Regions from separate parts of the Enterobacter sp. R4-368 genome, predicted to be linked through region 2. Evidence: predicted binding sites of a transcription regulator. Region 2 holds the regulator's gene; the other holds the start of a gene.
What was found. Region 2 encodes CRP, which controls carbon source genes, mostly activating them, when cyclic AMP is high. Its sites were predicted from a motif close to ATGTGANNNNNNTCACAT; they were not measured.

Region 1: bhsA (multiple stress resistance protein BhsA) is a predicted target of CRP. The motif match lies at 2,068-2,085, and genes of this name have one in related genera.

What each region holds. Positions count from the first base shown of each region.
Region 1 is NC_021500.1:4,086,752-4,090,326, forward strand. Features, by position in the region: tRNA gene H650_RS19010 (tRNA-Thr) at 111-186, shown strand; gene H650_RS19015 (hypothetical protein) at 453-1,256, shown strand; gene H650_RS19020 (YdgH/BhsA/McbA family protein) at 1,442-1,651, opposite strand; gene bhsA (multiple stress resistance protein BhsA) at 1,738-1,995, opposite strand; gene H650_RS19030 (TetR/AcrR family transcriptional regulator) at 2,245-2,898, shown strand; gene zinT (metal-binding protein ZinT) at 2,970-3,575, opposite strand, start outside.
Region 2 is NC_021500.1:2,593,022-2,596,596, reverse strand. Features, by position in the region: gene H650_RS12305 (YccS/YhfK family putative transporter) at 1-1,068, opposite strand, end outside; gene crp (cAMP-activated global transcriptional regulator CRP) at 1,115-1,747, opposite strand; gene H650_RS12295 (OsmC family protein) at 2,052-2,456, shown strand; gene H650_RS12290 (phosphoribulokinase) at 2,499-3,368, opposite strand; gene H650_RS12285 (YheU family protein) at 3,423-3,575, opposite strand, start outside.

The DNA of each region.
Region 1 (3,575 bases), 1.5 Mb from region 2:
TGAAAAAGGGTGATGCAAAAGTAGCCGGTTGATTCCCAAGGGCATTGACGCATCACCCGCTTAGTTTTAACCTTCTACTCCGTGATTCACGCTCGTGAACACATCGCAGGGCCGATATAGCTCAGTTGGTAGAGCAGCGCATTCGTAATGCGAAGGTCGTAGGTTCGACTCCTATTATCGGCACCACTTTCCCCTTCAAAATTAACGAGTTACGATTCATTGATTTTGCTTTGTCCGACCCGGCATTTTTCCGTGTTGAGCATGCAAGACGTAACGCGACATCGCGTCATTTCATCCCCTCGCTTCATTGTCGATAATTCATTTATGGCAATAACAACAGGCTGGATTAAATAATCCGGCGCTGCATATCTCGTGAAGCTGATAGAACGTAAATCGGAAATATCTCATCCTCTCCCGTTAAAGATATATTTTGTATTTAGCAGGACCTACACATGGTGCGCGCAAATAAAATTTGTGGCGTGTATATTAATGGCAAGTTCATAACATCATGTACACATGTTGAATTTATCGCCATTTTATTGATAGGGATGATCGTGATGAGAAAACTTATAGCTCTATTGTCTATTTCGATTTTAAGTGGATGCGCTCAACAACCACTCGTAACGGTAAATGCGTTATCTTCAGGCCAGAGTGTAGGGAAGCGCTTCATCATCCTGCCAGCCAGTCAGGCGCTCTATGACGCTAACCAAATTGAATACAATCAAATTGCCGCAGTAGTTTCTGCATCGCTGACACGTCAGGGATATATACAAGTTAACGAGCCGGAAAAAGCCGATCAGGGAATATTATTAGGATTTGCAAGAAGTGGGGAGGTGACCAGCACAAGGAATGTCACTGTGCCGATCTATGGTCAGACCGGTATTAGTTCAGCGACGACATACGGAAATGCCAATACCACATATAACTATCTCGGTGGCGGTAACTTAACGTCGAACACTACAGGCAGCGCAACGACGGTCTACACACCGACCTATGGAATTACCGGGGCATATGACACAACTGTCACCAATACATCGTATGGAACAGCGGTAGCACTCAATGCATACGACGCTAAGGTATATCTGAAAAGTAACCGCGTAAATCTGCTGTGGAAGTCAAGTGCGGCCCTCGTATCTTCCAGGGCTGACAGTATTGCCGATTACAGAGGTCTGGCGTTAATTGCGGCTAATTATGCCAATATGAATACTAACGGTGATACCCATTTGAGAACCGATCCACGTAATCCCACTCAGTAATTTAAACGGGGTGTGATAAATACGATGGAAATTAACACCCCATACCAATTAAAAAAGACAGTGCTATTGAAATGAGTCGACCTCTCAACATTCCCTCCCTGATATTCACGCTACGGAAAATACCGTTTTACCCATAAAAAAAGCGCCCGCAGGCGCTTAGAGTGTGTTGTTCGACAACGGCAGACTTATTTGGTCAGTTCAGCCGTCATATGAACATTATTATTAGTGTTGGCTTCAATGATTTTATATGAAGCGCCTGCCTGCTGTGCTTTGGCAGCAATTAAGGATTCCGCTTCGTCAAGCGTGGACGCCGTGGCGGTTACGCTCTGAGCGAAAGCGCCAAATGAGAGGACGGAAAGCACAGTAGCGACAGCAAGTGAATTGATGGTTTTCATAATGTTATTCCTTAAATTTTTATTTGTGCTGGGCGATAACGCCCGATTCAACATCTGTAGTGAATGCTGGTTTTATACGGCAGCGTTTATTTGTAAATCACCGCGGTGCCGTGCAGGGTGTTCGGGCCGGTCACGGAAGTAATACGGAACGATTTCGCGCCCATTTCATCGGCTTTCTGCGCCAGTTCGCTTTGCAAAGAGGAGAGATTGGTGCCGGCATTGGCAGAAATCACGCCCACTTTTTGTTGGTCAGCCGGAGTGGACTGCACTTCGACGGCGGCTACGCTTGCGAAAGAGAGGGAACTAAGTACAGCGACAGCGATCAGGGATTTGATGGTTTTCATAATTTTGCCTTCTGAATCTGGATTTGTGTGAGGTCGTAAGTATTAACTTAACGATCGATAGGTAAATCATAAATGTGATCTGCATCACTCGTCAATACTATTTTTATAATGATCGTTTAAATAATTTAAAACAACTTATTATTCAAATGGATATGTCGTGTATTTTTTCGAAAAATTTCCGCTGGTCAGCCGCTTTGTAATGTTTTTATAATGATTATTAACTAAATTGATGTGAACGAGGGAGGAACAATGGCAACCGACGTCACATGCTGTACGAGAAAAGGTCGCGGACGGCCAAAAATTTTCGATCGGGACGCAATGCTGGATAAAGCGATGATGCTGTTCTGGCAGCAGGGTTATGAAGCCACATCGCTGGCAGACCTGGTTGAAGCCACTGGCGCAAAAGCACCGACGCTGTATGCGGAATTTAACAATAAAGAGGGATTGTTCAGAGCCGCGCTTGATCGCTATATGGCTCGCTTTTCCGCTAAACACCGGGCAGCGCTTTTCTGCGAAGAGAAAACGGTTGAGCAGGCGTTGTGCGATTATCTGCACGCGCTAGCCAATTGTTTTGCCGGTAGTGATACTCCGGCAGGCTGCTTTTTAATCAACACTTCTGTCACGGTTTCCGCTTCATCGGAACCGATAGCGGACTCTATCCGGGAACGGCAAACGGCTCAGGAGCAAACGCTGCTGGCTTTTTTGCTGCAACGCCAGTTGCGTGGTGAGATCCCGTCGCCAACAGATGTGCAAACCACCGCGCTTTTTTTAAGCTGTATTATTCATGGCATGTCGGTCAGCGCGCGCGAAGGTGTCAGTCTGGATAAACTGCAGCAGATTATCGACACGACGCTGCGGTTGTGGCCGGTATTAATCAAGCTGAACGAACGGAGCGCCGATTAAGAGAATGGTGGACAATGCGTTTGAGGATGACCTTCCGCGGGCAAGAGGATTTTTCGCCCGCGGTGAAACCATCAGTGATGGAGCATTTCGTCAACAATCTGCGCTTTAGTCATATTGTACGGATAATATGTCGGCCAGTTATCCATCTCTTTTAACAGCGCGTCTTGCGATTCGTTGCCCATAAAAATATGGAAATGTTGCGACTGGCGCGGGCCGATAATATGGTCGCTGAACTGCACATATTTTGGCGCTTTTGATTGCGCGTCTTTACATTCAAAGAGATAACGCACGCCTTTTTTCCCGGAGGAGTAAGTCAGGATTTTATAGCCCGCGTAATCATAACGGCAGGAATTGACCGTTTTGCCAACGTGAAATTCCATTACGTTGTTTTCTATGCCAATCATTTCTACATCGGTGGCGTAACCTTTTTGGTAATAGGCGCGATACTCTTCAACGCTTTTACCACCTTGTTTTGCTTTTTTCTCCAGCACCGGATCAAGATCGCCGCTGAGCAGATACGGGTTCATGGATTGCCAGATCCCGTCCCAATCGGACAATGCCCGGTCTTTTACGTCCTTATCATCAAAAATGCCTTCGCTGGCTTTACGCTCCACTTCTGTAAGCGGTTTGCCGTGGTGGTGGTCATGCGCCAACGTCGGTGCGCTCATTAGCAGCAC
Region 2 (3,575 bases):
ATAGCTTTTTAGCGCCGGGAAAAGGGGCAAGCGACGCTGCTTTTCCGCCATCAGATCGCGGGCATAGAGAGGGCGCTGAGTGCGCAAGACGCGCGCGATACGGCTAAAATGCCAGGCGCAGAACTGCCCGACCGGGTTATCCGGGTGCTGGCGGGCGATTTTTTCCAGCGCGCCAATCTGCTTATCCATGTTGAAGCGCGTGGGATAGCGGTGATAGAGAATGTCGTCTGCCAGCACGCGCAGGCGAGCGGCGACGGTTTGCGCGTTCCAGCGGATCACCTGTTCGGCGTGGGTTTGTTCCACCAGTTTTTGCACTTCTTCCGGCTGGTGCAAACTCACCGAAATGTGCTCTTGCAAATCAATCCCTACCTGGAAAACCCGCAGTAGCCTTTTGTAATCGTTGTGTTTATTGGCAGCCAGCATATGCAGTTGTTGATAGCACTGGCTTATCATATCCACCGCTTTTTGCTGGCGGGCGAGCAACGGCGGCAGCGCTTTTTCTGGGTCGGCGTGTTGCGTCAGCAGGCTGTATTTCGCCTCGCAGTAGTCTGCCAGTTGCCGGTAGAGCAGGCTGAGCGATTCGCGCAGCGGTTGCTCGCGCCACATCCAGAACCAGAACCAGTTGAACAATCCGTACCACAGCGTGCCCAGCGCATAGATAAGTATCGGCTCCCATACCGGCATGTTACCGGCGAGGCTGAGCGTAAAGATGGCGGCAATGAGCGAAGCCGGGAGCAGGCGACCGTGCAGTGCACTGATTTCGGCGGTTACGCCTAAAACCAGCGTCAGCCCGGTGAGGATCAGCGGCAATGGAAGATCTCTCGCCAGCAATAGCTGCACCGCCAGGCTGCTGCCTGCAAACAGCGTTCCGCCAATGATCAGGCGTTTGAAAAAACGTTTATGTGGCGTATCAAGCCCGGCAATGTTGCAGCAGGCGGGAACGAGGGAAAACAGCAGACCTTGTTGCAGATGACCAGTAACCAGACCAATGGCCACAGGTAAACATAACACCAGCGTTTGTCGCAGTGCGTAGTTGATTTCGGGGTGATAAATCAGCCTGCGCCACATGAGGGAAGAAAAACGACGCAGCGCGTAAGCTGCGCCGTTTTACAGATTAACGCGTTCCGTATACGACGATGGTTTTACCGTGGGCGGAGATCAGGTTCTGATCTTCGAGCATTTTGAGAATGCGGCCCACAGTTTCACGGGAGCAACCGACGATCTGACCAATTTCCTGGCGAGTAATTTTAATTTGCATGCCGTCCGGATGGGTCATTGCATCTGGCTGTTTCGCCAGGTTTAACAGCGTTTGCGCGATACGGCCGGTTACATCCAGGAAGGCGAGGTTACCCACTTTTTCTGAAGTGACCTGCAGGCGACGCGCCATTTGCGAGGAAAGACGCATCAGGATATCCGGGTTAACCTGGATTAACTGACGGAATTTTTTGTACGAGATTTCAGCCACTTCACAAGCAGTTTTAGCGCGTACCCATGCACTGCGCTCCTGACCCTCTTCGAACAGGCCCAGTTCACCGATAAAATCTCCCTGGTTCAGGTAGGAGAGGATCATCTCTTTACCCTCTTCGTCCTTGATCAGCACTGCCACTGAGCCTTTAACGATGTAGTACAGCGTTTCCGCTTTTTCACCCTGGTGAATCAGCGTGCTCTTCGACGGGTACTTATGAATGTGGCAATGAGACAAGAACCATTCAAGCGTCGGGTCTGTTTGTGGTTTGCCAAGCACCATGCGCGATTATCCTCTGTTATAAGCTGTCTCAGACACAGGATGAGCCCCTACGTCTGGGGTTGCAATCTAAGCTTCCCGCATCCAGGGAAGTGGACCGTCAGCGTCATCTGCGGTCTCTAAAGTATGATGTCATGCATACATGCGTAACATCCATTTATCTCTGTAGCATCCAGAGTGTTTTAGCATAGCTTTTACCGCCTGTCTCCTGGTGTCTCGCTTCAGCATGACGCAGGTCGCCTTCCGTTGCGAGTTTTGTTATGTACGCGTAATCTGTAAAGAAAATTGCCACTCCGGAGTGAAGAAAATGCAGGCACGTGTGAAATGGGTTGAAGGGTTAACGTTCATCGGTGAGTCCGCATCGGGCCACCAAATCCTGATGGACGGCAACTCCGGCGACAAAGCGCCAAGCCCGATGGAAATGGTGCTGATGGCGGCGGGCGGATGCAGCGCCATTGATGTGGTTTCTATTTTACAAAAAGGGCGTCATGACGTGACTGACTGCGAAGTGAAGCTGACCTCAGAGCGCCGTGAAGAAGCGCCGCGCCTGTTTACCCACATCAATTTGCACTTTATCGTCACCGGTAAAGATCTGAAGGATGCTGCGGTTTCCCGCGCGGTGGATTTATCCGCGGAGAAGTATTGCTCCGTGGCCTTGATGCTCGAAAAAGCGGTGAACATCACCCACTCTTACGAAGTTATCGAAGCCTGATGCGAAAAGCCCGGTAAGCAGCACATCACCGGGCTTTCTGCATTATTTGATCTTTTTACCTTCCATCAGCCGTTGTACCAGCGGCGTCATAATCAACTCCATCGCCAGCCCCATTTTTCCGCCAGGCACCACCAGCGTATCCATATGCGAGATAAACGAGCCTTGCAGCATTGCCAGCAACCACGGGTAATCAATCCCTTCCAGATTGCGGAAATGGATCACCACAAAACTCTCGTCCAGTGAGGGAATGCCTTTCGCGGCAAACGGATTGGACGTATCCACCGTTGGCACGCGCTGGAAGTTAATGTGCGTACGGGAAAACTGCGGCGTAATAAAATTGATGTAATCTTCCATCGAACGCACGACAGAATCCATTACCGCTTCCCGCGAATGCCCGCGCTCGCTGGTATCGCGGACAAGTTTTTGAATCCATTCTAGGTTGACGATCGGCACCACGCCCACCAGCAAATCCACATGACGCGCGACATCGTTTTGCGGCGTCACCACGCCGCCGTGCAGACCTTCATAAAACAGCACATCGGTCGGTTCCGGCAGCGGTTGCCACGGCGTAAACGTGCCCGGTACCTGGTTCCAGGGAACGGCTTCATCGTAGGTATGCAGGTATTTGCGCGCCTGGCCTTTGCCGGTTTGGCCATATTCGATAAACGTCTGTTCCAGCAGGCCAAAATCATTGGCTTCCGGGCCAAAATAGCTGATATGCCGCCCAAGATCGCGGGCCTTACGGATAGCCATATCCATTTCCGGGCGGGTATAGCGATGGAAGCTGTCCCCTTCCACTTCTGCCGCGTGCATATTGAGCTGGGCGAAGATCTTACGAAAGGCGAGGCTGGTGGTGGTGGTTCCCGCGCCGCTGGAGCCTGTAACGGCGATAACCGGATGTTTGGCGGACATAGCAACTCCCTGAATAAACGATTATTTCAGTATAGCCAGCCGCCATGTACCTGTTCAGTCGTGGAACTGCCCGCGCGGCATGATATTGACCGTCTCGTGCAGTTCCGACCACACCAGTACGGCTTCGCCGCGTTGCAGCTGCCGTTTAACGTCGGCGACCTTTTGCTCAAGTGAACGCTCATGTTCACCATAATCAGTGCCTTCGCG